4 regions of the Cobetia sp. MC34 genome follow, and region 1 is predicted to be linked to each of the others. Evidence: predicted binding sites of a transcription regulator. Region 1 holds the regulator's gene; each other region holds the start of a gene.

What was found. The regulator sigma-54, encoded in region 1, starts transcription at its own class of promoters, with help from an activator protein. The targets are predictions, from matches to a motif close to TGGCACNNNNNTTGCTNT.
Region 2: a site for sigma-54 is predicted at 5,133-5,150, ahead of IZU87_RS06870 (dimethylamine monooxygenase subunit DmmA family protein). Genes of this name have one in related genera too.
Region 3: a site for sigma-54 is predicted at 5,198-5,215, ahead of IZU87_RS08090 (HAD-IIB family hydrolase). Genes of this name have one in related genera too.
Region 4: a site for sigma-54 is predicted at 4,812-4,829, ahead of glnA (glutamate--ammonia ligase). Genes of this name have one in related genera too.

The regions. Positions count from the first base shown of each region.
Region 1 covers NZ_JADPPY010000001.1:257,990-265,906, forward strand. The annotation lists gene lptC (LPS export ABC transporter periplasmic protein LptC) at 1-605, shown strand, start outside; gene lptA (lipopolysaccharide transport periplasmic protein LptA) at 714-1,292, shown strand; gene lptB (LPS export ABC transporter ATP-binding protein) at 1,296-2,036, shown strand; gene IZU87_RS01155 (RNA polymerase factor sigma-54) at 2,270-3,718, shown strand; gene hpf (ribosome hibernation-promoting factor, HPF/YfiA family) at 4,379-4,687, shown strand; gene IZU87_RS01165 (PTS sugar transporter subunit IIA) at 4,697-5,167, shown strand; gene rapZ (RNase adapter RapZ) at 5,305-6,252, shown strand; gene IZU87_RS01175 (HPr family phosphocarrier protein) at 6,239-6,508, shown strand; gene mgtE (magnesium transporter) at 6,922-7,917, shown strand, end outside.
Region 2 covers NZ_JADPPY010000009.1:32,203-40,119, reverse strand. The annotation lists gene IZU87_RS06890 (IclR family transcriptional regulator) at 1-568, shown strand, start outside; gene amt (ammonium transporter AmtB) at 831-2,177, opposite strand; gene IZU87_RS06880 (heme-dependent oxidative N-demethylase family protein) at 2,338-3,393, opposite strand; gene IZU87_RS06875 (PDR/VanB family oxidoreductase) at 3,433-4,377, opposite strand; gene IZU87_RS06870 (dimethylamine monooxygenase subunit DmmA family protein) at 4,362-5,048, opposite strand; gene IZU87_RS06865 (FMN-binding glutamate synthase family protein) at 5,705-7,045, opposite strand; gene IZU87_RS06860 (GltB/FmdC/FwdC-like GXGXG domain-containing protein) at 7,060-7,746, opposite strand; gene IZU87_RS06855 (class II glutamine amidotransferase) at 7,746-7,917, opposite strand, start outside.
Region 3 covers NZ_JADPPY010000011.1:54,805-62,721, reverse strand. The annotation lists gene glyA (serine hydroxymethyltransferase) at 1-45, shown strand, start outside; gene IZU87_RS08115 (DUF6506 family protein) at 322-603, shown strand; gene IZU87_RS08110 (FadR/GntR family transcriptional regulator) at 826-1,710, shown strand; gene IZU87_RS08105 (TRAP transporter substrate-binding protein) at 1,803-2,867, shown strand; gene IZU87_RS08100 (TRAP transporter small permease subunit) at 3,037-3,693, shown strand; gene IZU87_RS08095 (TRAP transporter large permease) at 3,693-4,994, shown strand; gene IZU87_RS08090 (HAD-IIB family hydrolase) at 5,299-6,195, shown strand; gene IZU87_RS08085 (glycosyltransferase family protein) at 6,237-7,448, shown strand; gene IZU87_RS08080 (sugar phosphorylase) at 7,537-7,917, opposite strand, start outside.
Region 4 covers NZ_JADPPY010000020.1:12,509-20,425, reverse strand. The annotation lists gene ntrC (nitrogen regulation protein NR(I)) at 1-757, opposite strand, end outside; gene glnL (nitrogen regulation protein NR(II)) at 754-1,848, opposite strand; gene IZU87_RS11610 (DUF4124 domain-containing protein) at 2,111-2,803, opposite strand; gene glnA (glutamate--ammonia ligase) at 3,271-4,677, opposite strand; gene typA (translational GTPase TypA) at 5,320-7,128, shown strand; gene IZU87_RS11595 (WYL domain-containing protein) at 7,778-7,917, shown strand, end outside.

The DNA of each region.
Region 1 (7,917 bases):
TCGAGCAGCGCAACAGCCTGGAATCGACCGTCAATGTCGAGGTCGACAGCAGTGAGCCGGATTACTATCTCGACGGGGCAGACATGACACGCTTCGATGCGCGCGGCGTGGCGATCCAGTCCATGACCTCGCCGCACATCGAGCACACGCCAGGCGATGACGTGACCCGGGCGCAGACCCCGAAGATTCGCACCAACGACAGTGAAGACCGCCGCTGGTATGCCACGGGTGACAGTGGCGTGTTGAGTGCCGGCGGCGACACCTTCACCCTCGAGGGCAATGCCAGACTGCGCCAGCCCGATGACCGCTGGACCCTCGATACCGATGTCCTGCACTACAGCCGTGATCAGAATCGCGCCTGGAGTGACGTGCCGGTCGTGATCACCCAGAATGGCCAGCATGTCGAAAGCGACAGCTTCAGCGCCGACCTCTCCCGGGACTCCGCCGTGCTGCAGGGCCGTGTTCGCAGCGTCCTGCAACCCGGCACGGGCCAGAGCGAGGCCAGCAAGGAAGCCGAGCGCATCGACTCGGGCACCGACAGCACCACCTCCGATGATGGGCGCGTCAACAGCACCTTCGAGGCAGCGCCTGCCAGCGGTGAATGAACCCGCCGGGCTGGCCGTCACGCCATGACCCGCGCCGCAACACCTTCTTCTCTGCCGCTCGATGGCATCATTGCTCGGGCGGCGACCCCGTCATGCCAAGGAGCCACCATGACTTCCACGACTCGCAAGCCCTTGACGGCCTGTCGCCAGACCCTCAACAGCGGTGTCATGGCGCTCTGCCTGGCACTGGGCATGTCCACCTTCGCCCCGGCCGCCATGGCGCTGGACAGCGATGCCAGCCAGCCGATCAACATCGCCGCGGACGCCCTGTCGCTCGATGACAAGGCCGGTACCGCCACCTACACCGGCCAGGTGGAAATGCGCCAGGGCAGCATGAAACTCGATGCCAGCCGCGTCGATATCAGCCGCGCCGGCAGCGGCGAGATCTCGCTGGTCAAGGCCACCGGCAAGCGTGCCTACCTGGAACAGCAACCCGCGCCCGACGAGAAGCTGGTCAAGGGCTGGGCCGACACCATCCGCTACCATGCGCTGGAGCGCCGCGTGGAACTGGTCGGCAATGCGCGTCTCGAGAAAGGCGATGACACCTTCGAAGGCGGCTACGTGGAGTACTTCCTCGACAAGCGCCAGGTGAACGCCAACAACAGCAAGACGGCACAGCAGACCGAAGGCGGTCGCGTGCACATGACTCTGACGCCGCGCGGCGCCAATGCCAGCAAGGAAAACTGAGTCATGACTGCTGCTACTCCGCGTACGCTGAGCGCTCGCCATCTGGCCAAGGCCTACAAGGGCCGCAAGGTGGTCAAGGACATCTCGCTGGAGATCCGCCAGGGCGACATCGTCGGCCTGCTGGGCCCCAACGGCGCCGGCAAGACTACCTCGTTCTACATGATCGTCGGGCTGGTGCGCGCCGATGCCGGCAACGTCTCCATCGATGACAAGGACCTCTCCGCTGCCGCCATGCATCAGCGTGCACGTGCCGGCATCGGCTATCTGCCGCAGGAGGCGTCGATCTTCCGCAAGCTGTCGGTGGCCGACAACATCATGGCGATTCTGGAGACCCGCAAGGACCTGGATCGCAATGGCCGCAAGGCACGCCTTGAAGAGTTGCTCGAGGAATTCAGCATCACGCACATCCGCGCCAGCGCCGGCATGAGCCTGTCCGGCGGCGAGCGTCGTCGGGTCGAGATCGCCCGTGCACTGGCCACCGAGCCGGACTTCGTATTGCTCGATGAGCCCTTCGCCGGCGTCGACCCCATCTCGGTGGGCGAGATCAAGAGCATCGTGCGCCAACTGCGCGATCGTGGCATCGGCGTGCTGATCACCGACCACAATGTGCGCGAGACGCTCGATATCTGTGACACCGCCTATATCGTCGGCGATGGCCAGATCATCGCCCACGGTGACGCGGACTCCATCCTGGCCAACCAGCAGGTGCGCGACGTCTACCTGGGCCACGAGTTCACGCTCTAGGGTCAGCGGCTGCGCTGAGTCCTCGCGAGGTAAAAGCTTCGAAAGCCGCTGCGTGATTTTATCGCGTAGCGGCTTTTTCATGTCTGACATCAGACGCATGCATGACGTCCATACCACCTTGGTGGAAACATGGCATGCAAGTTGCTTGAATATTCACGACAACCACTTGTCAGTGCCCCGAGTCACGGTATAGCGTAGTAAGCACGTTCCTTTGCCGTGAATTGACTGACTCCATGAAACCCACCCTGCAACTCCGCCTCGGCACCTCGCTGACCATGACGCCGCAGCTCCAGCAAGCGATCCAGCTGCTGCAGCTGTCGACGCTCGACCTGCGTCAGGAGATTCAGCAAGCCCTCGAGTCCAACCCCATGTTGGAGCTCGACGAGGACTACGAGTCGCTGGATGTCGTCGAGACACAGGATTCGAGCGAGATCTCCACTGCCGACTCCTCGAGCGAGATTCCCGAGGAATACCCCCTCGACAGTGACTGGTCGGACCTCTACCAGGACCACGCCGGTAGCCTGACCAGCTCCGGCAGTGGCAGCGGGAGCGAAGAAGGGCCGGACTTCGATCGCAATACCAGCGTCGAGAGCCTGCAGGACCACCTGCGCTGGCAGCTGGCGATGACCGACCTCGATGGCCGTGAACGCCAGATGGCGGAGAGCCTGATCGATGCCGTCGACGGTGCCGGTTATCTGAGTCTGTCACTCGATGAGCTGGTCGATGGCCTGCGCGGCCAGGGCCTGCCCGGCCTCAAGGCCTCCGAACTCGAGCAGGTATTGCTGCGTCTGCAGCAGTTCGACCCGACCGGCGTCTTCGCCCGTGATCTGCGCGAATGCCTGCTGCTGCAACTGGCACTGCTGCCGGATGACCTGCCGCTGCTGGCGCAGGCGCGCCGCCTGGTACGTCAATTCCTCGAGGCACTGGGCAACGATGACCGCAAGCTGCTCAAGCGCCGCCTGAGCCTTGACGATGACGAGCTGGATCACGTCATCCGCCTGGTACGCGCGCTCGATCCGCGTCCGGCATCCGCCTGGGGCGAGCCCGCCAGCGATTACGTGATCCCTGATCTGCTGGTGCGCCATACCCGCCATGGCTGGCAGGTCGAGCTCAACCCGGAAGCGCTGCCCAAGCTGCGCATCCAGCCGGAATACGCCGCGCTGATCAAGCGTGCCGACAAGTCCGCCGACAACACCTTCCTCAAGGACAACCTGCAGGAAGCGCGCTGGCTGATGAAGAGCCTGTCATCACGCAATGACACCCTGCTCAAGGTCGGCCGCGAGATCATGGCGCGCCAGATCGACTTCCTCGAGCAAGGCGAGGAAGGCATGAAGCCGCTGATTCTGGCCAACATCGCCGAAGTGGTCGAGATGCACGAATCGACCATCTCGCGGGTCACGACCCAGAAGTACATCCACACCCCGCGCGGCGTCTTCGAGCTCAAGTTCTTCTTCTCGAGCCAGGTCGGTGGCAGCGGCAGTGGCGACGCCCACTCAAGCACCGCCATTCGTGCCCGCATCCGCAAGCTGATCGCGGAAGAGCCGGCCCGCAAGCCTCTCTCCGACTCGCGGCTGGTCGATCTGCTCGCCAGCGATGGCATCGAGGTCGCACGCCGTACCGTGGCCAAGTATCGCGAGGCGATGGGCATCCCCTCCTCCAGCGAGCGCAAGCGTCTGGCCTGAGGCGTCACCTGCGGCTGCCATGCCCTGCTTTCACCTCCACAATGGCAGCCGCCGCCAACCTCAAGCGCTGGATTTTCCGCTCATCAGCCTCTGACTTCGCGGGCAGCGGTACGCCTGTCGCGCGCTCGGTCATGCCGTCAACCGCTCATCAATTGCCCGTCATGGGCCATGACGGCGCGCAGGATGACGGTAAAAAACCGCCGTTCCGGCAGCGTCATTCACCGTCAATCGCATGTTTTTAAAGTCACTTTTGCGCGTATTGCACCTGGATGACACCCGGAGAACCTCCCGGAACGCCGCTTGCTCCACGCAATCGAAGCGCCTGAAAGGCGACGTACATGCAGGCATTGGCGACGAAAACCCGCCTTCTTGCGCGTCTTTCACGCACCACCCACCAGACGTGCCCTTGAAGTCCACTCCGTTACCCCTCAATGAGTTGAAGACAAGCACTGAGCCACGATGCAGCGCAGCGTTGATCTTTGCGCAAAGCTTGGGCATTGTCGGTACAGACGCTCACGACATCTGACGCCACTGGCAAGGGTGCGAAAACATCGCCAGACGGTGGCCGTCAAGCCTGTTGCAGAGCGTCCGATCAGGGTTTGCTCGTAGTCAAAAAGGGTTACAATTGAATGGCAACCCGCTGGATAAAGGAGCGTGTCCATGCAAGTGAATATCACCGGGCATCATGTGGAACTTACCGATCCTCTCCGCGATTACGTCAACGAGAAGCTCGCTCGCCTCGAACGGCATTACGACAACATCACCAATGTTCAGGTGACACTGTCGATCGAGAAGGAGCGCCAGCAGGCTGCCTGCACCTTGCACGCGGCAGGCGCTGACCTCCACGCCCTGGCAGAAGACCCCAACATGTACGCTGCCATCGACGCGCTCGCCGACAAGCTGGATCGCCAGCTGGTCAAACACAAGGAAAAGTCCCAGGCTCGCTCTCAGGGCACCGGGACCCGTTGACCTTCAGCCATGACACTTGATCAGATCCTTCCCCCCGAGCGCACGCTTTACGGTGTCCCCGGGGGGAGCAAGAAGCGGGTGCTTGAATTCTTCAGCACCTTCATCGCACAGAACATTCCCAGCCTGGATAGCCAGGAAGTCTTCTCGCGCCTGATCGGGCGCGAGAGACTGGGGTCGACCGGCATTGGCCACGGTGTGGCCGTGCCCCATGCACGCAGCCCGCATTGCAAGACGCCAATCGCTGCGTTTCTGAAGCTCGGTGAACCCATCGACTTCGATGCCATCGACGGAGAACCCATCGATCTGCTGTTCGTGCTGCTGGTGCCTGAGGAAGCGGATGAAACTCATCTGACGCTGCTCGGGCAGGTCGCGGAATTGCTCAATTCCCCGACCAATCGCTCGGCCCTGCGCCAGGCAGACAGCCAGCGTGCACTCTTTGAGGCATTGACCCAAGCCATCGCCGAATTACCGGCGCGCTGAATGACAGGCCCGGACATCGTCCGGGCTTTCGTCTTGCTGGCCTCCCATCGGCCGACGTACAGCGCACTGATAGCGGGCAGCCTTCTGCCCCACCCCTGCATTCTTTCGACGTTGACCTCGCCCTTGGAGAGCACTTCATGAAGATCGTGATCATCAGCGGCCGCTCCGGCTCCGGGAAATCCATCGCTCTCCAGGCGCTAGAAGACATTGGCTACTATGCCATCGACAATCTGCCCGGCATGCTGCTGGCGCCACTGGTCGATCAGCTCGAAAAGGACAGCCCGGCGCGCCGGCGCATCGCGGTCTCCATCGATGCCCGCAACCTGCCGGAAGCCTTGACCCGCTTCCCCGAATTGCTCGACAACGTCCGCCAGAGCGGCATGGACGTGCAGGTCGTCTACCTGACCACCGATTCGCGGGTGCTGCTGGAACGCTACTCGGCGACCCGTCGTCGTCACCCTCTGACGCGCGACAACGACCACACCCTGGCCGAGGCCATCGAGATCGAGCAGAAGACGCTCGCTCCCATCCGCCAGAAGGCCGATCTGGTCATCGACTCGACCAACCTGAGCGTGCACGACCTGCGCTCGCGGATCACCGAGCAGGTCGCCCAGCACAGCTCCCGCCACCTGACGCTGACCTTTGAATCTTTCGGCTTCAAGCATGGCGTGCCGACCGATGCCGACATGGTGTTCGATGCCCGCTGCCTGCCCAACCCGTACTGGGACATCAATCTGCGCGGCGATACCGGTCGCGATGACAGCGTGGCCGAATTCCTGCAGCGCTACCCCACCGTCCAGGCGATGCATGACGATATCGCTGGCTGGCTGGAACGCTGGCTGCCCGCCTATCAGGACAGCAACCGCAGCTACCTGACGGTATCCGTGGGCTGCACCGGCGGCCAGCATCGCAGCGTCTACCTGTGCGAGCAGCTGGCGAGCTACTTTGCCGAGCGCCTACCTGAGGTGCGCCTGCGTCACCGCGAGCTGGGCATCCATACCGCGCTGAGCAACGCGGGTGAGACAGGTGATCAGCAAGAGCATCAGCAGGAGCATCAGCAGGAGCATCGCGATGGCCTCTCGTGAGCTGACGCTGACCAACCGCCGCGGGCTGCACGCCCGCGCTGCCACCAAGCTGGTCAATTGCTGTGCGCCCTATTGCGCGACGGTGATGGTCAGCCATGGCGAGCGACGCGCCAATGCAGCCAATGTGATGGCATTGCTGATGCTGGCCGCCCCCTGCGGCACCACGTTGCTGATCGATGTCGAGGGCGAACAGGCCGATGAGGCGATGCTGGCCATCGAGGCGCTGTTCGAAGCGCGTTTCGAGGAAGACGAATAACCGCCACTGACAGCGCTGTGCATTTGCGCTGTGTGTTAGCGCTGTACATCAGGGATGTGCATCGCGGCTCATTCGTCTGGCTCTCGCCTCCTTGCCCCTTTCACCCTTTGCGCACAGCCTTCCTTTAGGCCCTCCCCCTTTTCGGTCAGCCCCTCGCGCAGCTTCCTTGGGCAGCTCCATCACTGCTCACGCAGGATGTCTGTGCCTGTTCTTGCACCTGTCCTTGCGCCTACCCTTGTACCAATCCCAACACCTATCCTTGCGCCTGGCAGCCATGCAACGCTGCTTTTTCGCCAGTAGCGGAACGCGGATTGTCCTTTCGATAAGAAACACTGTTTTCTTTTGTCGACGCGCCCCCCTACGCCAATGGTAGAATCAGCGCTGTCCTTCATGTCGACAGGGGAAGCCGACAGATGAGCAAGACGTCTCGTAAACTCAAGCCAAGACTTGATCGCCTGTCACAGGCGCTGGAAAGCGGCGAGCTGGAACAGGCAAGACGCATGCTCAATCGCGGCCTCGCGCCAGTGGACGTGGCCCACCTGCTGGAATCCTCGCCCCCCAAGGAGCGTAATCTGCTCTGGGAGCTGGTCGATGCCGAGCTGCAGGGCGATGTCCTTCAATACCTTGGCGAAGACATCCAGACCGACTTCCTCAAGGACATGGACGCCGTCGACGTTCTCGCCGCCACCGAGAACCTGGAACCGGATGATGTCGCCGACATTCTGCAGCGCCTGCCGAATGCGGTGATTCTCGAGGTCCTCGACTCCATGGAGGCGCAGGAGCGCCTGCGCGTCGAAACGGTACTGTCCTTCCCGGAGGACACCGCCGGCGGCCTGATGAACACGGACACCATCACCATTCGTCCGGACATCACCCTGGATGTGGTGCTGCGCTACATCCGCCGCCACGAGCGCCTGCCCGACTCCACCGATACCCTGCTGGTCGTCTCACGCCGTGATGAATTCATCGGTGCGCTGCCCATCAATCGCCTGCTGGTCTCGGACCCCGGCGTCACGGTGCGCGAAGTGATGGACACCGACAGCGTGGTGATTCCGGCCCTGATGCCGGAAACCGAAGTCGCCTCACTGTTCGAGAAGCACGACCTGATCTCGGCGCCCGTGGTCGGCGGCGATGGCAACCTGCTGGGTCGCATCACCATCGATGACGTGGTCGACGTCATCCGCGGCGACGCCGAGCACCAGGTGATGTCGATGGCGGGGATGGATGAGGACGAAGACACCTTCTCTCCGGTGATGCGAACCTCATGGCGCCGCGCCGTCTGGCTCGGCATCAACCTGCTGACCGCCTTCATGGCCTCCGCCGTGATCGGCATGTTCGAAGGCACCATCCAGAAGATCACCGCGCTGGCCGTACTGATGCCCATCGTCGCCAGCATGGGCGGCATCGCG
Region 2 (7,917 bases), on a different contig from region 1:
GGGGCCACAGGTCATCTCGCTGGGCTTCAGCTATCTGGCCAGTCGTGACCTGGTCGAGGTGGTGGCGCCCCATCTGGACACCCTGCGCGACCAGACCACCATGTCGTGTCACTTGAGCGTTCGCGAGGGCACGGATGCCATCTATCTCTACCGCGCCTTCGCCGCACAGCGCATGTCGGTCAACATCCCCATCGGTTCCCGTCTGCCGTGTCATGTCAGCGCCATGGGGCGCATTCTGCTCACGGTACTGGGCGAGGATGAACTGCAGCAGCTCTACCGCCAGATTCGGCTGGATGACTACCCACCGCCGGCACCCCAGAATCTGCCTGCCCTGAAGGATGCCATCGAGGAGGCCCGCCGCCAGGGATGGGTGGAGAGCCGCTCCGACTACGCCACCGCCATCGCCACGGGGCTCTATGACCACACCGGTCATCTGGTGGGTGCCATCAATATCTCGGGCCCTGATGCGATGATGGCCGATGAGCGCCGACGCCTGTTGTTGCGCGGCGCGCTGATGGACTGCGCCCGCCATATCAATCATGAGCTAGGTGGCCTGCACCGCCGCTGACGCCGTGTCCGTCTGATCGCGGCTTGTTCATTACGGGCCTTCATCATCCCTCTTGTTTCCGCCTGCTTTTCCTATCCTTTGCCCACCTTTCCCCCGCCGTTCGCCCTCCGTTCGCTCTCCGTTCGCCCTGGAACACGAGAAGGCCCGCCAATTGGCGGGCCTTCTCGTATCACATGCTGGCGGGGCGCATCACGCTCTGAGTCATCAAATTCTGCGCCTCTGAATCATCAGACTATGAGACACCAGCACTCGGGGTGCGGGCTCAACGCGTTGCCCCCTTGAGCACCGCAGCCGAGGCCGCTGTGCTCGCCTTGCCGGCGTGCCCGGATACATTGCCTTCCCCCTGTGACGGCGAGGACATGTTGACGAATTCCGGGTAGGCGCCCATGCCGCATTCGTGCATGTCCATGCCTTCCAGTTCTTCTTCCTCGCTGACACGCAGGCCACCACAGACCTTCTTGATCACCAGCAGCGCCACGAAGCTTGCGCCGAACATCCAGGCGAAGATGATCAAGGTTCCCAGAATCTGGGTACCGAACGCGGCGTCCGGATTGGAGAACAGCACCGCCATGATGCCCCACAGGCCTGCGGAACCATGCACGGAAATCGCGCCGACCGGGTCATCGATCTTGAGGCGATCAAGCCCCACCACCGACAGCACCACGATGATGCCGCCCACCGCGCCGACCAGTACCGCAAGGCCGGCAGACGGCAGCAGCGGTTCCGCGGTGATCGAGACCAGACCGGCCAGGGCACCGTTCATCACCATGGTCATGTCGGTCTTGCCGAACATGGCGCGTGACAGCAGCGCCGCGGCCACCATGCCAGCAGAAGCCGCCGCATTGGTGTTGACGAAGATACGCGCCACGCTGTTGGCATCATCGAGACTGGCGATCTTGAGCATCGAACCGCCATTGAAGCCGAACCAGCCCATCCACAGGATGAACATGCCCAGCATGGCGATCGGCAGATTGGCGCCCGGAATGGCACGCACCTTGCCGTCAACGCCATAGCGACCCTTGCGCGGACCGACCAGCAATACCGCCACCAATGCCGCCGCCGCACCCGCCATGTGCACGACCACCGAACCTGCGAAGTCCTGATAGCCCATCGCATCCAGGAAACCGCCGCCCCACTTCCAGTAACCTTCCACCGGATAGATGACCGCGACCATCACCACCGCGAAGATCAGGAACGGCCACAGGCGCATGCGTTCCGCCACGGCCCCCGAGACGATGGACATGGTCGCGGCGGCAAACACCGCCTGGAAGATGAAGTCCGCCATGCTGGAGTAATAGGCGGCGCCTTCGCCAGCACTGATGTCGCTGAGGCTATTGTCAGCGCCGAGCATGAACGACAGCCCCGGAATCACGCTGCTGATGGCGTTGTCACCGGGATACATCACGTTGTAGCCCACCACCAGGAACACCAGACAGGCGATGCCGTAGAGCAGCGCATTCTTGGTCAGGATCTCGACGGTATTCTTGGAGCGCACCAGCCCGGATTCCAGCATCGCGAAGCCGCAGGCCATGAACATGACCAATGCGGTACACATCAGGAAGTAGAACGTATCCAGCGCGTAGCTGAGTTGCAGCACATCGATATTCACCAGCGTTTCCCCTTTGTTGTTATTCGCAAGCGCTGTGGTCAGTGGCTTGCGATCCATTCCCTGTCACGCCCTCGGCGCCGAGAGTTGTTTGACGAGAGCTCTTTATCAGGAGCTATTTGCCAGAAGCTATTTGCCAGAAGCAGCTTGCCGAGAGCGTGGTCTAGACTGCTGCCTGCGCCGTCGCCTCGGTGTTGGTCGCGACACTCGCCTCGCGGACTTCCAGCCACTCGAGCACGCTGGGCAGATAACGCGTCAGTCCCTTGTAGTCGATCAGCTCCGCCGGCAGGGTCTTCAGCACCTTCAACAGCCGCGTCTGCCAGACCGGGTTGGTACACAGGTCTTCCAGACTGATCAGATAGGTGCGGATACCGAAGAACAGCGCATGACTAAGCGGCATGCGCACCAGCGTCTGCAGCTCGACCCGCAGATGCACATCACGGCCAGCGTTTTCCGGCGTGATGGTGGTGCGATCACTGCCCCACTCGGCATAGGTCTCCGGGGAGCTGTCCATGCGCGGATGGATGGTCATGGTCCAATTCAGACGCCGCACCGGCCCGCCGACCTGGATGGCGCACAGGTATTTGAGCGCGCGATCGAACACGCCCATCTCATGCGCCAGCGGCACCGGGCCATGCCACTGCTTGAAGCTCATGCCGGCATCGAAGGCCAGTGACCAGTCCGCCGGACAGGTGATCATGCCGGCATCCATGAACAGGTCACCGTCACGCTGGTCGAGCAACGCGATATCGCCCTGCATCTGACGGCCGATATAGTCCAGCGGTGGCAATGGCAGGCTGGCGTCATCGCCCATGCAAAAGGCCTGCTCCAGCCCCAGCAGATGGTTGCGCCACACGCAGTCATCGCCGTCGCGCTCGAAACTGAAGGCCTCGGGATAGTCCCTGGCGTAATGCGTCATCACGAATTCCAGGAAGTCCCAGGCGGCCGGCTGCATGTGCGGCATCACCAGGCAGCGCCTGGGGTCCTTGGCCAGCACCCGCTCACGCTCGGCGATCTCGCTCAGATAGTGCTCATCGATATCCAGCATGTGCTCGGTGATGGAACCCGGCTTGCCGGGCAAGGTATGCGGCTCGATATTGACCGAGTAACGGTACTCATCTTCCGGGAACGGGAAGGGAAAACGCTGGATGGCGTGATCGGAATTCTTGAAGGTGAACAGACCATGGAACGCCTGGTCATCTCGCGGGGAAAATTGCATGTTCCTGCTCCTTGGGGGTCCATCTCGCGAAAGACGTATTCAGAGATCCAGCACCAGCCGCTGGCTGCGTGCCCGGGAAACGCAGGGCATCACGCAGCGCTGACTGGCCCGCTCCTGTTCATCGAGGAAGGCGTCACGGTGCTCCGCCTCCCCCTCCAGCATGTCGACCCGACACTGCCCGCAGACGCCGCCACGACACAGGCTCGTCACCTCGACACCGCTGCGCTCCAGCGCTTCCAGCATCGACTCCTGGGCGCCGACCGCCACTTCCACACCGCTGGCGCGCGCCACGGCCGTGAAGGGAGTCCCCGGTTCCGGGGCGGCAAAGACCTCGTGGTGGATGCGCGCGAGACTCCAGTGCAGCTCGCGTGCCGCTTCCTTCACGGCATCGATCATGGCCTGCGGGCCGCAGAGATAGACGTGCGTGCCGGCGGGCTGACGCGCCAGCAAGGCCTTCAGGTTCGGGCGTTCGAGACGATGCTGGGTGATGTTGCCACTCGCCAGATAGGGTGCGGCCTCCGGGAAGCGGGCGACGTCGAGGTCCTGGCTGCGCAGGTGCAGCTCCCAGCTGGCGCCACGCCGCTCAAGCTCCGGCAGGTAGGAGAGAAACGGCGTGATACCGATGCCGCCTGCCAGCATCAGGTGATGGCGCGCCTGCCAGTGCGGCAGAAACAGGTTGGCCGGCGGGCTGAGTTCCAGCTCGTCACCGACCTGCACACGGGAATGGATGGCTTCGGAGCCGCCACGCGAGACCGGCTGACGACGCACCGCGATGCAGTAATGCGAGGGATCATCCGGCGGGCTGATCAATGAGTAGGCGTTGCGACACACCCGCCCTTCTCCCGGAATGCCCAGCACCACATGACTGCCCGGCGAGAACGGCGTGAAGGGGGAAGCCTCATCGGCAGGCACCAGAGTGAGACGGCGCACGCTGCTGCTGAGCTGATCGACCGCGGCGACCCGCGCCTTCATGAAGCGAGACATGGTGCCACCTCCTCCTGTGGGGGAATCTCTCCCGGGGCTTCCGCATCGATTCGCACGCCCATGTAGGCGCCGAGACGCTTGGAAAAATGATCACGCACTTCCAGCATCAAACCGCAGCCATCACAGGCTGCCGGCGAGTGGATGACATGCTCACTGACCTGCTGACAGTGCACGCAGAACACATGCCGCCCCAGGGCAGCGACCGGCAACATCACCATGTCGTCCAGCAGCAGCCCCTGCTGCTGAGCCAGATTGGCGACCTGCCACACGAAATGCTCACTGCCGATGATGACCAGACACCCCGCGACACCGATCTCGCTGATGGCGCCGACCAGTGCGTCGCAGGCCTTCGGGCGGTCATCGACGTCATACCAGCGATGCAGGCGGGCGTTGTCGGCGGGCCCCGTGGGCAACGCCTCTGTTGCCGGGGCGGATTGCACGGCGCCTCCCACCTCGTGGCTGCCGAGCTGATCGAGCAGCGTACTGATCAGCTGACAATGCATCTGCAGCTGCTGACGGGCGTTGCCCGCCGCCTCACCAGTGCCTGGCAGGCTCTCGGGAGACTGGCATGCCACCAGATAGCGTTGGGCATCGGGCAGCGCCTCGATGCGTGGATAGTGTTGCCGACTTCGAATCCCGGCAGTGACAGAGGATGATTGCGGGCTTTTCATGACACGACCCTGCTCTGAGAAATTGTCCTTGTTGTAATGCCGCCGTCTTGACGATGACGTGCATCCGACTACCACTCCATTTCTTGAGCATATTTCGTGCCATTGACGGCGAAATCATTGCCCAACATACCCGGAAAAATCGCCTGAAAACCCCGCTTCATATATGAACAATCAATCGAGACATTCGCGCACCAAAACAGAACATTCAGCTCAGGTAAAACGACTTTCATTCACCATTATTGCTCTGATTCAATCTCACCCCACAAGCCAACCTCTACGCCTGACATCTTTCTCATAAAATAACCACAAGATACTGAAAGAATGGAAAAAAATCTGCCTTGAGAAAATCACGCCCTCTCCATCGACACGACACCATGCGCTACTCCAACGCCAGCATTCTGACGCGCTTTCGCTTGCATGATATTGGCCGGATTACTTGACTGGACTCAGCACAAAAGAAAGCGCCTCACCGAAGGGTGAGGCGCTTTAGTGACTCGATGGCGTCAGGTCATATTTTTCCACATCCACTGGAGCGTAGTTCTTGTCACTGCGACAGCTTGCCTGGACAACATTGCGGCGAACTTGCTGACAAAAGGCTTCGCAGCTTTGCCATGACAATCATGCGCAATGGAACACGCACAATAGAGATCGTGCCATCAGTAACCACCCTGTCCCGGCACCCAGTTGGTGCCCGCCAGCGGCACCCGGGCCATGGCCGCGGCTTCCACGTTCAGGGCGACCAGATCTTCCGGTTCCAGGTGGTGCAGGTGCGACTTGCCACAGGCACGTGCCAGGGTCTGGGCTTCCAGCGTCAGTACGCGCAGGTAGTTGGCCAGACGCTTGCCGGCTGCGACCGGGTCCAGTCGCTGACTCAGCTCTGGGTCCTGGGTGGAGATACCGGCCGGACACTTGCCATCCTGGAAGTCGTCATAGAAACCGGCGGCGGACCCCAGCTTCTGATACTCATCGGCATAGCGCGGATGATTGTCGCCCAGCGCAATCAAGGCGGCGGTACCGATGGCCACGGCGTCGGCACCCAGCGCGATCGCCTTGGCCACATCGGCGCCATTGCGAATCCCGCCGGAGACGATCAGCTGCACCTCACGGTGCAGGCCCATCTCCTGCAGTGCCTGGGTGGCCTGGGGGATGGCGGCCATGGTCGGGATGCCGACGTGTTCGATGAAGACATCCTGGGTGGCGGCGGTGCCGCCCTGCATGCCATCCAGCACGATGACATCCGCGCCCGCCTTCACCGCCAGCTTGACGTCGTAGTAGGTGCGGGTCGCGCCGATCTTGACGTAGATCGGCACCTGCCAGTCGGTGATCTCACGCAGTTCGGCAATCTTGATCGCCAGGTCATCCGGGCCGGTCCAGTCCGGGTGGCGACAGGCACTGCGCTGGTCGATGCCCTGCGGCAGCGTGCGCATACCCGCGACCCGCTCGGAAATCTTCTGGCCCAGCAGCATGCCGCCACCGCCGGGCTTGGCGCCCTGGCCGAGCACGACTTCAATCGCATCGGCCTTGCGCAGGTCGTCCGGGTTCATGCCATAACGTGACGGCAGATACTGATAGACGAGTCGCGAGGACTGGCCGCGCTCTTCCGGGGTCATGCCGCCATCGCCGGTGGTGGTGGAGGTGCCGATTTCCGAGGCACCACGCCCCAGCGCTTCCTTGGCCTGAGCGGACAGGGCACCGAAGCTCATGCCGGCGATGGTCACCGGCGTGCTGATCACGACCGGCTTCCTGGCATGGCGCGTGCCGAGCACGACTTCGGTCTCGCACTTCTCGCGATAGCCTTCCAGTGGATAGCGCGACATGCTGGCGCCGAGGAACAGCAGGTCATCGAAATGCGGCACCTTGCGCTTGGCGCCCCAGCCACGGATATCGTAGATTCCCGTCTCCGCCGCCCGCTGGATCTCATGGATGACATCGCGGCCGAAGGTCGCAGATTCGCGCAGTGCCGGGTTGTAGGGCTGTGTTTGAGTCTCGTCGGTCATGTTGAGCATCCTGATCAGTAGGCTGAGGCGTTGTCGACCTTGAAGTGATAGAGCTGACGCGCGGATCCATAACGCGTGAAGCTGGCCGGGTCTTCATCGATTCCGGCACTCGCCAGCAACTCCGCCAGTTCTTCCAGGTGCTCGGCACGCATGTCCTTGGCGATGCAGTCCGCACCCAGCGATGCGACCGTGCCCTTCACGTAGATTCGCGCTTCATAGAGCGAATCGCCGAGCCCTTCACCGGCGTCGCCGCAGACCACCATGCGGCCCGCCTGGCCCATGAAGGCACTCATGGCCCCGATGTTGCCCTTGACGACGATATCCACGCCCTTCATCGAGATACCGCAGCGCGCCGAGGCATTGCCTTCGATGATCAGCAGGCCGCCGTGGGCGGTCGCGCCCGCGGACTGGGAGGCATCACCCTTGACCCGCACGCAGCCGGACATCATGTTTTCCGCCACCCCGACCCCGGTGTTGCCGTGGATGGTGACGCTGGCCTTCTGGTTCATGCCCGCGCAGTAATAGCCCGCATGGCCATCGATATCGACACTGATATCGTCATTGATGCCGCAGGCGATGTTGTGGGCGCCGTCGGAATTGACCACTCGCCACTCACGCGCCTCCTTCAGGGTATCGGCATCGTGCAGGGCCTGGTTCAATTCGCGCAGCCCTTCAACGGCCAGATCGTGTGTCTTCATCATTACGCGGCCTCCGAACGGGCGGTGTCTTTTTCCCACAGATACAGGCGGCCGGGTTCCGGCTCCCACACGCGGGCCTCCTTGATGCCCGGCAGACTGGCCAGGGCACGGTATTCCGAGGCCATGGCCACGTAGTCATCGGTCTCGGCGATCACGGCTGGCTTGCAGGCGATC
Region 3 (7,917 bases), on a different contig from region 1:
GCCAAGGTCTCCGCCGTCTGTGCACGTCTGCCGGTCTACGCCTGAGGCGTGACGAGGTGCCAGCCCGGCTGGCCCTCATCGCAGCAGTGCTGACAGCGGCGTAACGCTGTCATGCATCAGACAAGAAACGTCTGTCGCGCAAGCGGCAGGCGTTTTTTGTGCCCGCACCACGGCCAGCCTAGGCCGAGTGGCGTGGTGCGCAGCGGGGTGGGAGAGTGGTCAACCAGCGCTCAGAAAGATCAGCCTGTGCCCGGGAGCGGACGCGCTACGCTATTCTCGATGCCGGACACACTCTGCTCATCTTCGTGCAAGGAGGCTTCCATGGCCGTCATGCAGCACCATGCCTTTCTGATCCTAGTCGAGAACAGCGGCAATACCTCATTGAGCAGTCAGGGCAGCGGCGAGGTCCGCATTTCCGTCGCCACGCTGGGGACGCTGCGAGCGGCCGAGCGGCTGGTCAGTGAGCTGGTCGCCCAGGGCGTCAGCCAGATCGAGCTGTCGGCCAGCTTCGGCGCGGCAGGCGAGGAAGCGCTGAGAAGGGTGGTCGCGGACAGCGGTGCCGAGCGTACGGTGTCGATCGGGCGCGTGCGATTCACGGCCTGACGCCAGCACACGGGGAAATTGCCAGTACCTGAATAGCCCTTTCGCAACAGGGAGTTGCGTAAAGGTGTGACCAAAGTCGGGTCTCACCCTTGGTCTAGGGTGTCTTGTTGGCATGTCTGACATGGGCTATTCCTTGACGGACAAGAGCGCGCCGCGATGCATCCCATGAAGGATGTGCGCGAGCAACAAATGACGCGCCACGCCATCAAGGAACGTTCGATCATGACCACGCCTCCCACGAGTGCCGCTGGCGGCAGCCCGCGCACCAATGCCTCTTCTGGAACGTCTGCCTCAGCTGGAGACACCTCGACCGCGCGTGTCGATGTCGCCGAATGGCTGGCGCAGGCCATCTTCGAGAATCGCTACCCGCCGGGCAGCCTGATTCCTCGTGAGCTGGACCTGTGTGATCAGCACGCCCAGAGCCGCGCCACCGTGCGCACCGCGATCCAGAGCCTGGTCAATGCCGGGATTCTCACCCGCACCACCGGCCAGGGCACCCGCGTCAATCCGCTCAGCGAGTGGCATCTGCTCGATCCGCGCGTCACCGGCTGGATGACGCGCTACGCGATGCCGCATCCGCAGCTGGCACGGGACATCTACGCTTTCCGAATCTCCATCGAACCCTTCGTCGCCGCCCTGGCGGCCACCGAGGCCACCGCCCAGGACCTGTCCGCCATCGAGCAGGCCTACGACGGCATGGCCGCAGCGGTGCATGGCGGCAGCGCCATGGAGGAGTTCGACCGCGCCGATATTGCCTTCCACGACGCCATCTTCGCCGCGACCCACAACGTCATCTGGGCGCAGCTTGGCCATGTGCTCAAGCCGTCGATCAGCCTGCTGGTGGCGACTTCCAATCACAATGCCTCGGAGCTGGGTGACAGCCTCGGCCGCCATCGCGCGGTGATGGAGGCGATTCGTCTGCGCCAGCCCGATGCCGCCCACGCCGCGACCCTGCATGTGCTGGACCGCACCGGTCAGGACCTCGGGCTTGCCATGCCTGCGGCCTCTGAAGGCAGCCATCCCGCCGGGCGCGCCCAGGAACCGCTGGAGCTGCTGCGCCGCTTCGGCCAGCTGCCCAGCCTGTCTGCACCGCTATCAAGCGAGTGAACGGCACCTCGCGGCGTTTCGCCACGCCGGGGAGTGCCAGCACGTCTTCCACTGACCCTAGAACGTCATAACAACAAGCCAGGAGTTTCACCATGCCGCGTTCCACTACCTCGCCGCTCACCACTGCCGCTCCCGCCCGTGTCACGCTCAAGGCGCTGGCTCTGTCCACCGCCGTGGCCGCCACGCTGATCGCCACACCGAGCTGGGCCGCCGAGTATGAATGGACCTTCCAGACCTCCGAGACGGCCGGTGAGCCGCAGTTCGAGGTCAAGAAGGCCTGGGCCGACAGCATCAAGACCATGTCGGATGGCCGCATCGCCATCGAGATCCTGCCGGTCAATGCCGTGGTGCAGGCCAACCAGACGCTGGATGCCGTCAGCGCCGGCATCCTGCAGGGCCACCTGACCGATCCGTCCTACTTCTCGGGCCAGAATCCGGCCTTCGGCATGCTGGGCAACCTGGTGGGCGCCTGGGGTGACCCGCTGGAATATCTCGAGTACATGCAGCACGGCGGCGGTGAGGAGCTCTACAACGAGCTGGTCGAGCCCTACGGCGTGCATCTGATCGGCGCGGGCGCCACCGGGCTTGAGTCCTTCGTCTCCAAGAAGCCGGTGCGCACCGTCGATGACCTCAAGGGCCTCAAGGTGCGTGCGCCGGAAGGCATGGTCTACAACATCTTCCAGAAGGCCGGCGCGGCGCCCGTCAACCTGCCGGGCTCCGAGGTCTACACCGGCCTGGAGAAGGGCGTGATCGACGCGGCGGATTACACCGTCTTCGCCACCAATGATGACCAGGGCCTGCACAGCTTCGCCAAGTACCCGTCCTACCCGGGCTTCCACTCCCTGCCGATGGTGGCGGTGTCGATGAACAAGGGCATCTGGGACGGCCTGCCGGCGGATCTCAAGGCGATCATGGAGAGCGCCACCGATGCGATGGCCTACGACATGGTCTTCACCCTCAAGGCGCGTGACATCAAGGCGGTGAGCGCGGCGCGTGCCAATCCGGATATCGAGGTGATCGACATGGCGCCGGAGGAGCGCGCCAAGTTCCGTCGCATCGCGCAGCAGGAGTGGAAGGTGTGGGCCGAGAAGAATGAGCTGACCGGCAAGGTCTACGAGTCCGTGGTCAGCTTCCTGACCGACCGCAACCTGATGTGAGCCCGCTGGCGCGCGGGATGGGCGCCAGTCGCCGTGTGGCAAGAGGCATCAGCTAACCACGCTTTTGGCGACACGATCGCAGAACGATAAAGACGCAGGAGATCAAGGTCGGCGTGCTCACTGGGCGCGCCGATTCTCCTTGAGGCAGCGAGTCAGCAAGGAATTCGATATGGCAGAACATGATGTGGCGTCGCCGGGGCTACCCGAGGCGTCGGATGACCACGACCCGAATCTGGGCACGCGGACGCCGCTGGACCGCCTGGTGGGCAAGGGCACGCGCGCCGCGGCGTGGCTGGTGTTGCTGGCGATGGCGATCAGCGTGTTCGAGGTGGTGATGCGCTATGGCCTCGATTCGCCGACCTCCTGGGTGCACGAGACGGTGATCTTCCTGGTCGCGACCAGCTTCGCGCTGGGCGGCCCGGCGGCCCTGGCCAACAATCGCCATATTCGCGTGCGTGTGCTCTACGACCTGGTCGGCACGCGCTTTCGCTACGTGCTGGACTGCTTCAATGACGTGATGACGTTCGTCTTCTGTCTGGCGATGAGCTATGCGGGCTGGGTGATGTTCTGGCGTGCCTCGCACAGTCCGCTGGGCGAGTGGCAGCTGGAGCGTTCCGGCACCTCATGGAATCCGCCGTTTCCGGCGCTGACCAAGGGCGTGATCCTGTTCGCGCTGGCGGTGATGACCTTGCAGGCACTGTGGCATCTCTACCAGACCTTCTTCTCGCCCCGTCCGCCCGAGGGCGGCAGTGAGGGAAGTGGCGCATCCGACGCCACTTCCGATGCCGCTCCCGACGCCGCAGTTGACCACAAGGAGCCGCGCTGATGGATATCGCAACGGCTACGATGCTGCTGGTCGGCGGCATCTTCGCGCTGCTGGTCACCGGCCTGCCGCTGGCCTTCGTCACCGGTCTGGTCGCGCTGGCCTATACCTTCGGCTGGTTCGGCCCGATGGCGCTGCCGCTGGTCACCAGTCGTGTCTATGGCTTCGTCACCGAGTATTCGCTGGTGGCGGTGCCGATGTTCGTGTTGATGGCCTCGCTGCTCGATCGCTCGGGGATCGCCAAGGACCTGTTCAATGCCATGCGCGTGATGGCAGGGCGACTGCCCGGCGGCGTGGCGATCCAGACCATCGTGGTGGCGTTCTTCCTCGCCGCGATGTCCGGCATCATCGGCGGCGAGATCGTGCTGCTGGGGATTCTAGCGCTGCCGCAGATGCTCAGGCTCGGCTATGACAAGCACATCGCCATCGGCGTGGTGTGTGCCGGTGGCTCGCTGGGCACCATGATGCCGCCCTCCATCGTGCTGATCATCTATGGCCTGATCGCCAACCAGTCGATCGCGGACCTGTTCACCGCGGCGATCACCCCGGCCATCGTGCTGATGGCAAGCTACATCATCTACGTGCTGATCCGCTGTCTGCGCAACCCTTCACTGGGGCCGGTGATGCCCGAGGAGGAGCGCCGCGCCAGCTTCCAGAGCAAGCGTGAGCTGCTCAAGGCCATCGGCGTGCCGGCGGTCATCGCGGGGCTGGTGCTGGGCTCCATCTACGGTGGCGTGGCCTCGGTGACCGAAGCCGCGGCGATGGGCAGCTTCGGCGTGCTGGTGGCGGTGATGCTGCGCGGCGAGTTCTCCATCACCCTGATGCAGCGTGCGCTGTCCCAGACCATGAACACCTGCGGCATGATCATCTGGATCGGTATCGGCGCGGCGGCGCTGGTCGGGGTCTACAACCTGATGGGCGGCAACCGCTTCGTGTCGAGCATGATTCTCGGCCTGGATATCCCGCCGCTGGCGATCATCATGGTGATGATGGCGATCCTGCTGCTGCTGGGGCTGTTCCTCGACTGGATCGGCATCGCGATGCTGACCCTGCCGATCTTCGTGCCGATCATCGTTCAGCTCGGCTACGACCCGGTATGGTTCGGTGTGCTGTTCGCGGTCAACATGCAGGTGTCCTTCCTGTCGCCACCCTTCGGGCCTGCTGCCTTCTATCTGAAAGGCGTGGCACCGGAAGGCATCAGTCTCAAGGATATCTTCGTCTCGCTGCTGCCGTTCATCGCCATCCAGCTGTGCGTGCTGGCGATGTTGCTGCTGTGGCCGCAACTGTCGCTGTGGCTGGTCTAGGCTCAACAGGCGTTGCCCGCTTGCCGAAGACTCGACGCCCTCGCAGATGCGAGGGCGTCGTCGTTGGTGATGAAAGATTTGCGCCGTCGTGTGGCGAGGCATCATGCAAGGCAGGCTTTGTGCTCTTTTATGGTGCAAATGAGCGGATGCACAAACACAGTCACGATGAGAGGGGGCAGGCTGTCATGGCAGATGCACCATCTTGGCACATTCCCTGCAATGCTCTTGCAATGCCTGTCCGGTGCCACGAGATCCTGTCGAGGTGACCCCCGACACGCTGCAGCACTTCACGAGGAGAGTTCACATGTCAGAGACTCAAGCACCGCTGTTGTTGCTGACCGATCTGGATGGCTCGCTGCTGGATCACCACGATTACTCGCCGGGGCCGGCGCGCAGCTGGCTGACCCGCCTACGCGCGCGCGGTGCCTGGATCGTCCCCAACACCTCCAAGACGGCGGCCGAACTGGCGCCGCTGATGGGCTCGCTGGGCTTGGCGGGCCAGCCGTGGATCGCCGAGAACGGCGGCGTGGTGGCGCTGCCGGCCGATTGGTTGAGTGCCTACCCGCTGGAAGAGGCCAGCGCCCCGGATGCACACGGCCTGTGTCGTATCGCGGTGGCGATGCCCCGCGACAGGATTCTCGCGGTGCTGGAGGAGCTGATCGGGGAATTCGCCTTCGAGGGCTTCGCCTCGATGTCGGTGGCGAGAATCAGTGAGCTGACGGGGCTGGGGGAGGGCGACGCGGCCCTGGCGGGACAGCGTGATGCCAGTGAACCGCTGGTGTGGCGTGACGCGCCGGAGCGTCTCGAGGACTTTCGCACGCGTCTGGCCAGTCATGGCCTCAAGCTGACACGTGGTGGGCGCTTCCACCATGTGATCGGGGACAGTGACAAGGGCGTGGCAGCGCGCTATCTGATCGCCCGCTACCGGCTCTGCGAGCGGGTGCGCCCCTGGACACTGGGCTTCGGCGATGGCGCCAATGACCTGCCACTGCTGGCCGCCGTCGACAACGCTGTGCTGATCCCCGGCGTCGGTGATACCTCACAGCGTGATCGGGAGCTTGCCGATTATCCGCAACTGGCGGATGAACGCCGCTGTTTTCGCGCCAATCTCCCCGGACCGCAGGGATGGGTCGAGGGATTGCGTCACTGGCTGGCCAATGGCCAGCCGGAAGAATGGACATCCAGAGGTCTGGGCGCCTGACGCCTGCCTGATGCGTGTCTTCGGCATGACAAGGAGCTGACATGAGCGATTTCTACCAGAATGGCATCATCACCAACTTCCATAACCTGACCGATCGTCCGGTGGAAGATCTCGAAGCGGACCTGATGCGCTTCTCCCGCAAGCGACCGATGAGCCTGATTCTGCCGTCGCTGTATTCCGAGCTGGAAGGCCCGGCGCTCAAGCATATCGTCGAGGAGCTGGCCCAGGTGCCGTACCTCAGCGAGATCGTGATCGGGCTGGACCGCGCCGACCGTGACCAGTTCGAGCATGCCAAGGAGTTCTTCTCACATCTGCCGCAGCATCACCGCATCCTGTGGAACGACGGCCCGCGCCTGCGGGCACTGGATGAGGAGCTGACCGAGCACGGTCTGGCGCCGATGGAGGCCGGCAAGGGGCGCAATGTCTGGTACTGTTCCGGTTACGTGCAGTCCTCGGGCATCGCCGAGGCGGTGGCACTGCATGATTGCGATATCGTTACCTATGACCGCGGCCTGCTGGCGCGCCTGATCTACCCGGTGGCCCATCCGCAGTTCAACTACGAGTTCTGCAAGGGCTACTACTCGCGCATCGCCCAGGGCAAGCTGAACGGCCGCGTGGCACGCCTGATGGTCACGCCGTTGATCCGTGCGCTCAAGAAGGTCTATGGCCCGCTGCCGTACCTGGATTATCTCGACAGCTATCGCTATCCGCTGTCCGGCGAGTTCTCGATGCGCACCGACGTGCTGGCGGACATCCGCATTCCCAGTGACTGGGGGCTGGAGATCGGTGTGCTGTCCGAGGTCCACCGCAACTATTCCACCAAGCGTCTGTGTCAGGTGGATATCGCCGATGCCTACGATCACAAGCACCAGCCGCTGTCCGAGGAAGATGCGCTGGGCGGCTTGAATCGCATGAGTTTGGACATCGCCAAGGCCATGTATCGCAAGCTGGCCACGCTGGGCGTCGAGATGCACGGCGAGACCTTCCGCACCATCAAGGCCACCTACTACCGTATCGCGCTGGACCTGATCGAGACCTACTACAACGATGCCGTCATGAATGGCCTGACGGTGGACCGCCACAGCGAGGAAGCGGCGGTGGAGCTGTTCGCCGCCAACATCATGGATGCCGGCAGCGCCTTCCTCGACAATCCGCGCGACAAGCCCTTCATCCCGAGCTGGAACCGGGTGCAGTCAGCCGTGCCGGACCTGCTCGAGCGCATGCACGAAGCGGTGGAGCTGGACAACCAGTAAGGCTCGCGGCGGGAAACAGCAAGACCTACGACAACGGGGCTGCCACTGGCAGCCCCGTTGTCGTAGGCAGAAGGAAGAAACGCGGGCGTCAGACGACCTCGATGGCCGGCGGGCGCACGGTTTGCTCCATCAGCCAGGCCGCCTGATAGGGACGGCGGGCCATGGTGGGATCGTAGGCCTTGTCGTGGCACAGGTGGTCGGTCAGCGCGACGCCTTGCCAGCTTTCCGGCAGCGGCAGCACGCGCGGCTGATCGGTGACATTGAGGGCGAACAGCAGGCGGCGCCCTTCATGGGTGACGCGCTCGAAGACGAAGAAATCCGGGCCGACATCAAAGACATTCTGGTCGGCATCCGGGTGGAAGCAGGGTTCGTTGCGGCGCAGTGCCATGCGGCGCTTGAGGGCGTGGAAGACCTCATGGGTCGCGGTGTTGGGGCTTGCCAGCAGCGCTTCCAGTTCATCGCGCTGCCA
Region 4 (7,917 bases), on a different contig from region 1:
GCAGGCGGGTCTGGGTCTCGGCGGGCATGTCACCGATCTCATCGAGGAACAGCGTGCCACCATCGGCCTGCTCGAAGCGCCCGCGGCGCAGCGCCGTGGCGCCGGTGAAGGCGCCCTTCTCGTGGCCGAACAGCTCCGATTCCATCAGGTCCTTGGGAATCGCCGCCATGTTGAGCGCGATGAACGGCTTGGCGGCGCGCGGCGAGTGCTGATGCAGCGCCTGGGCCACGCGCTCCTTGCCGGTGCCGGACTCGCCGTTGATCAAGACGGTGATATGCGACTGTGACAGGCGGCCGATGGCGCGAAAGACTTCCTGCATCGCCGGCGCTTCGCCGATGATTTCCTTGGTCAGCCCTTCCGGCACGGCGGCGGGCGCCTTGGACTCACGGGCATGCGCCACGGCGCGCCGTACCAGCGCCAGCGCTTCATCGACATCGAACGGCTTGGGCAGGTATTCGAAGGCGCCGCCCTGATAGGAGGCCACGGCGCTGTCGAGGTCGGAATGCGCCGTCATCACGATGACGGGCAGGTCCGGGTATTTCTCGCGCACGCGCGCCATCAGGTCGAGACCATCGGTTCCGGGCATGCGGATATCGGTGATCAGGACATCCGGGCACTGACGCATGATGCTGGCTTCGGCCTGATCGGCACGCTCGAAGGTTTCCACCTCGAGGTCGGGTTGTGCCAGAGCGCGCTCCAGCACCCAGCGAATGGCACGGTCGTCATCGACGATACAGACGCGGGCAGTCTCGCTCATGTGTGATCTCCAGAAGTGCCGGCTAGCGGAATGAGTAAACGGAATTCGGTATGGCCGGGGCGCGAGTCACACTCGATCAGCCCCTGATGCTGGTGCAGGATGCCCTGGGCGATCGACAGCCCGAGCCCTGAGCCTTCGGCGCGCCCCGAGACCATCGGGTAGAACAGCGTCTCGCGCAGGCTCTCCGGAATGCCGGGGCCGTTGTCGATGATCGCCAGCTCGCAGACCAGCCGGTGGCGCTCATGGCCCAGCGTGAACTGCCGGCGAGCGCGGGTCCGCAACGTGATCTCATAAGGGGCGGCGTCAGGCTGCAGTGAATCGGGCTGTGGCTGCTCATTGAGGGCCTGGGTGGCATTGCGCGCGATGTTGAGCACCGCCTGGATCAGCTGGCCTTCATCGCCGATCACCTCCGGCAGGCTCGGGTCGTAGTCGGCGCTCAAGGTGATGGCGCTGCCTTCCGCCTGCAGCAAGGCTCGCACCCGCTCGGTCACCGCATGCACATTGACCGGCGCCTGCAGCGGCGGCCGGTTCGGCCCGAGCATGCGATCGACCAGATCACGCAGGCGGTCCACCTCCTCGATGATGATGCGCGTGAACTCCACCATCTGCGGTTCGGGCAGGTCACGTTCGAGCAGCTGGGCGGCGCCACGAATACCGCCGAGCGGATTCTTGACCTCATGCGCGAGACCACGCGTCAGCACCTTGACCGCCTCCTGGCGGGCGATCAGCGCTTCTTCGCGCGAGATCTGCATCAGGCGGTCACGCGGTTCTATCTCGACCAGCAGTTCATTGGCGCTGATGGGCGTCGCGGTGAAATCCACCGTCAGCGCTTCATTGGCCGCGTTGATGATCTCGGCCTCACGCTGGGTGTAGGGGTGCTGTTCCTCCAGCGCCTTGCGCAGCACATTGATCAGGGTGTCATCCAGCCCGGTCATGTTGTCGGGCGTACTGCCCTTCACGCGCACCAGACTCACCGCCAGCAGCGTCTCCGCGGCGGGATTCATCCAGACCATCTGCAGCTGTGAGTCCAGCACCACCACGGCAGTGTTCAGGTGTTCGAGCAGTCGTTGATGCATGGGTTTGTTCGCCATCTGCAGTACGTCTCCCTGTTCTGCAATAACCGCGCCAGTCTGGTGCAGGCACCGAGAACACGGCGTCCGATGCTGTGCAACCATTTCTGGCCCCTCATATTGGCACCAAAATGGTGCAGACGAAAAATCGCGCTCGAACTCGCGTTGCCTCGCTTCACCGCCAGGCGGCCCGACATCGACTGTCCCAGACACGAAAAAGCCGCCCGAAGGCGGCCTGTCAGCGAAGGAGAAACGCGCGAAGAAAAAGGCCGCCCAGACGCTGCTAGCCACCGCCAGCATTGGCAGGGTTGTTGGGGTTGCGAGGCAGATTGACGCTGGCGCGCTGCACATAGACCACCTTCGGCTCGCTGGTCTGGCGCACGCGGCCGGTGGAATCCAGCAACTCCGCCTGGATGACATGCTTGCCACGCTCCAGCGCCGGCACCATGAAGACGGTGCTGTGCATGGCGGATTGAGACGGCGCACCGTCCACGGTCACGCGCACCTTGTCTTCCGGGCGCAGCTTGGGCTCGATCCCCAGGCGCACCGCCAGATTGCCCGCCTGCCCGGTCTGCAGCGTCTCCTCGTTGGACGGGCTCTGGATGGTGAAGGTGGTATAGCCACGGAAGGCCACATCCACCGCAGGCGCCCGGGTGCGGGTGCTCTCGCTGGATGAGGAAGAACTCACGTGCGACGGCGTGCTGCGCCGCGGCGGCAGGGATTCCGTCGACGGCACCACGCTGAGCGGCGTCAGCTGCACCTTGCTGCCGCCCGCAGGCTGATCACTGAAGACCACGTTGCCGTTGGCATCGACGTGACGATAGACCTGGGCCGCCTGAAGATCGAACGACAGGCTCGACAGCATCAGCGTCGCTGCCAGCAGCAGGCACTGCAGTGGCTCGGGGCGCGCTGCAGGCAGTGCACGCGAGTCAGTCGCGGGGTTCGCGACGCGCAGGGAGGATACGAAGGGCCACATCCGAAGATTCCTGAAGAGAGTCATGGGAGGCCAGAAGCCGCAGGCAGCTCCAGCGGGTTGGGTCTATCGACAGGCGATCCTGCTGCCTGATGACAAGGCTAACAAGTTACAAAGCTTACCGCGTTGATGCCAGCATTTGGGGCCTTCGACAAGACGCCTGTGTGCATTGACTGTCACGCAAGGCTACCACCGCGCCCTGCATATCTGTCAGCAGCATGGCCGTTCTCAGGGAAAAGGATCAGGGGCAGAGCAAAGGATCAGAGCAAAGAGATAGAACGAAACAGGGCCATGATGAAAAACAGGGCCACAACGAAAAACAGGGCCACACCTGTCGGTATGGCCCTGCTGTCGTCATCGTCCGGGGCTTGCCTTCACCGGGAAGGCACTCCGTCAGATGGCGTGGCTAGCGAATGGCTGCCTCAACCTCTGCAGCGCTTGGACGCTGCTGTACTTAGGCGTTGCAGTACTTAGACGCTGTAGTACATGTCGAATTCGAGCGGGTGAGTCGCCATGCGCAGGCGCTGGATGTCTTCGCCCTTCAGCTCGAGGTAGGCATCGATCATGTCGTCGGTGAAGACGCCGCCCTGGGTCAGGAACTCACGATCGCCGTCCAGCGCGGTCAGGGCCTGTTCGAGGCTCTCGGCCACGGTCGGGATGGACTTGGCTTCTTCGGCCGGCAGGTCGTAGAGGTTCTTGTCCATCGCGTCGCCCGGGTGGATCTTGTTCTTGATACCGTCGATACCGGCCATCAGCATCGCGGAGAACGCCAGGTACGGGTTGGCCGTCGGATCCGGGAAACGCGCCTCGACACGCTTGCCTTTCGGGCTGGCGGTGTACGGGATACGGATGGAAGCGGAACGGTTGCGGGCAGAGTAGGCCAGCATGACCGGCGCTTCGAAGCCCGGCACCAGACGCTTGTAGGAGTTGGTGGACGCATTGGTGAAGGCGTTCAGGGCACGAGCGTGCTTGATGATGCCGCCAATGTAGTAGAGGGCCATTTCGGACAGACCCGCGTACTCGTCACCGGCGAACTGGTTGTCGCCATCCTTCCAGAAGGACTGGTGAACGTGCATGCCGGAACCGTTGTCACCGACCAGCGGCTTGGGCATGAAGGTCGCGGACTTGCCGTAGGCGTGAGCCACGTTGTGGATCACGTACTTGAGTTCCTGAACCTCATCGGCCTTCTTGACCAGGGTGTTGAACTTGACGCCGATCTCGTTCTGGCCGGCGTTCGCCACTTCGTGGTGGTGAACTTCGACTTCCTGACCGATGGCTTCCAGGGTGTTGCACATGGCAGCACGGATATCGTGGAAGCTGTCGATCGGCGGGACCGGGAAGTAGCCGCCCTTCAGACGCGGACGGTGACCCAGGTTGCCGCCTTCCGGCGTGGAATCGGTCGCCCAGGCACCTTCTTCGGAAGAGATCTTGAACATGGAACCGTTCATCTCGTTCTTCCAGTGCACTTCGTCGAAGATGAAGAATTCCGGCTCCGGACCGAAGAAGGCGGTGTCGCCCAGACCGGTGGACTTCAGGAATTCCTCGGCGCGCTTGGCGACGGAACGCGGGTCACGCTCATAGCCCTGCATGGTGGCCGGCTCGATGACGTCACAGCGCAGCACCAGGGTGGTGTCTTCGGTGAACGGGTCGAGGAAGGCAGTGCCGTCGTCCGGCATCAGGATCATGTCGGATTCGTTGATGCCCTTCCAACCTTCGATGGAGGAACCATCGAACATCTGGCCGTTCTCGAAGAATTCCTCATCCACTGTACGCGCCGGGATGGAGACGTGCTGCTCCTTGCCCTTGGTGTCGGTGAAGCGCAGATCAACCCACTTGACTTCGTGTTCTTCAATCAGGGCAAGTGTCTTCTCAGCCATGGTAATTCTCCGATGGAGCCGGCGGCTCTGGTTACAGTTGGTGTCAGCGTTGTCTGGGGTTATTGCTCTATTTTGTAAGCCTTTTCTCTCATGGTCGGCGTCGTTATGCCAGCCATCAGACAGGATGCTTTAACAATGCAGCGAGCGTGCCAGAATGGCGCACGCCGCAGCGCTCATTTCAGTAAGCTCATGAATATGCTGAAAAAAAACATCACCATCTTCATGCATGCAGCACGAAAACCCGACCAAAGATGGGCCGACAAGGTGCAAAAATTCTTGCCGCGCAGTGCAGATTCATCATTTGAGTGCACCAAAAAACGCCATTGCTCCACATTGGTGCAAAACGCTGAATCCCGGGGATTTCTCCGCTCACACCCGATGATCACGTCAGCATCACATTGCGGTCATTTCTTTCTTTCATCCTCATGTTTGCCTCGACTCGCAAGTTTTTTTCATCCGCGACAAGGGCGCAGAAAAGACTTGAGAGACAACCATTTGGGCACTTCAGGCCAATTGAAGGCACTCGCTGACTCGCCTCGTGAATGTACGATGCTGGCAGGAGGCATGCCATGCCCCCTATAATGCGCCCCAAATCACAAGCGCCCGGTACGCGAGCGCCCATTTTCCGCACAGGTTCCCGTCGTGATCGAGAAACTTCGCAACATAGCCATCATCGCCCACGTTGACCACGGTAAAACTACCCTGGTCGACAAGCTCCTGAGTCAGTCTGGCACCCTGGACCGCAAGGCCGAGGGTCAGGAACGCATCATGGATTCCAACGACCAGGAAAAAGAGCGCGGCATCACCATTCTCGCGAAGAACACCGCGATCCAGTGGAACGACTACCACATCAACATCGTGGATACCCCTGGGCACGCTGACTTCGGTGGCGAAGTCGAGCGCGTGATGTCCATGGTCGATTCCGTGCTGCTGCTGGTCGATGCCGTCGATGGCCCGATGCCGCAGACTCGCTTCGTTACCCAGAAGGCATTCGCCCAGGGCCTGAAGCCGATCGTCGTCGTCAACAAGATCGACCGTCCGGGCTCTCGTCCTGACTGGGTCGTTGACCAGATCTTCGATCTGTTCGACAACCTGGGCGCGACTGACGAGCAGCTCGACTTCCCGATCATCTACTGCTCTGCCCTCAACGGCATTGCCGGTATGGATCCGGAAGACCTGAAAGACACCATGGACCCGATGTTCCAGTCCATCGTCGACATCGTCGAGCCGCCGAAGGTCGAGCTGGACGGTCCGTTCCAGATGCAGATCTCCGCACTGGACTACAACAGCTACGTCGGCGTCATCGGTCTGGGTCGCATCAAGCGCGGCGCCGTCAGCCCGGGTCAGCAGGTTTCCATCATCACCAAGGAAGGCGCTGTCCGTAAGGGCAAGATCGGCCAGGTCATGACTCACATGGGTCTGGACCGCGTGCAGACCGACAAGGCGACTGCCGGCGACATCGTCTGCATCACCGGTATCGAGAACCTCGCGATCTCCGACACCATCTGTGACACCGCCACTGTCGAGGCGCTGCCGCCGCTGACCGTCGATGAGCCGACCGTCTCCATGACCTTCCAGGTCAATGACTCTCCGTTCGCCGGTCAGGACGGCAAGTTCGTCACCAGCCGCAACATCCGTGAGCGTCTGGAACAGGAACTGATCCACAACGTCGCGTTGCGCGTCGAGCCAGGCGAGACTCCGGAGAAATTCGTCGTCTCCGGTCGTGGTGAGCTTCACCTCTCCGTTCTGATCGAATCCATGCGTCGTGAAGGCTTCGAGCTGGCCGTGGGCCGTCCGGAAGTGATCATCAAGGTCATCGACGGTCAGAAGCAGGAACCGTACGAAGAAGTCATCATCGACTGTGAAGAGCAGCACCAGGGCTCCATCATGGAAGAACTGGGCTACCGCAAGGGCGAGCTGACCAACATGAACCCGGATGGCAAGGGTCGTGTGCGTCTGGACTTCATCATCCCGTCTCGCGGTCTGATCGGCTTCCGTGGCCAGTTCCTGACCATGACGTCCGGTACCGGCATCCTGACCAGCCGCTTCGATCACTACGGTGATCTGAAGGAAGGCGCAGGCGTCGAGCGTCGCAACGGCGTCATGATCTCCATGGTGCCGGGCAAGGCACTGTCCTACGCCCTGTACACCCTGCAGGAACGTGGCAAGCTGATCATCGGTCACGGTACCGAAGTCTATGAAGGCATGCTGGTCGGTATCCACAACCGTGCCAATGACCTGGTCGTGAACCCGACCAAGGCCAAGAAGCTCGATAACATGCGTTCTACCGGCAACGATGAAAACATCGTGCTGACGCCGCCGATTCGTTTCACCCTGGAACAGGCGATCGAGTTCCTGGATGCCGATGAGCTGGTGGAAGTCACTCCGCTGCACATCCGTATCCGCAAGAAGCACCTTAAAGAGAACGAGCGCAAGCGCGCCAGCAAGTAAGCTGGCCCAGCCTGCCCCCTGCCTGATGGCAGGGGGCATCGTGCTCAAACGCAAAAGACCCGCCAACTCGGCGGGTCTTTTGCGTTTGAGCACTTTTCGCTGTTGCCGCAAAGGACAGCATGACCATCTCTCTAGTACTTATGAATGTCATTGCAGGAAGTGCGTCGCTATTAGGGCTCGCAGAATAAGGGAACTTTGCGCGATACCTTGGCCTGAGGCATCTCTAACACTTAAATGAGGGTTATATGAGGCATATTCGTGTTGCGCATATAGCGTCTTCATTCAGAGCATGCCACACGCGGCCACGCCCCTGCGCAACGTAATGTCTTGATCTGTTGATAGCGCGCAATCACACGTCACCGAGCGAGGATAAATCGTCGAATTCTAATGATGCGTCGCGTTTGAACGACGCAAGAACGAGACGTCGATGCGCAGTCACTAGGGTCAACGCAACGGAGCAGGTATCTTCTGCCGGAGCTTTCTTTATGCATATCCTGCAGTTAACGAAGACTTGTTCGCCACACGCCACCCGGAGCAGGGTCCTCTTACCGATCCTCGTGAGCACTCGCCATGTGTCGCCATTGCCAAGCCCGGTGTGTGCAATGCGTCACGAATACGCTCCAGAAGACCCGTATGAAAGGATTCAGCAATGAGCATCAAGCAACGCCTCGAAGTCCTGCCATGGGACACGCTGGCGCGTTACCGCCTGATCGAGATCATCGCCTTGTGGGAGGGGCGAGTCACTTCGCGTCATCTGGGCAACGCCTTCGGTATCGCCAGACAGCAAGC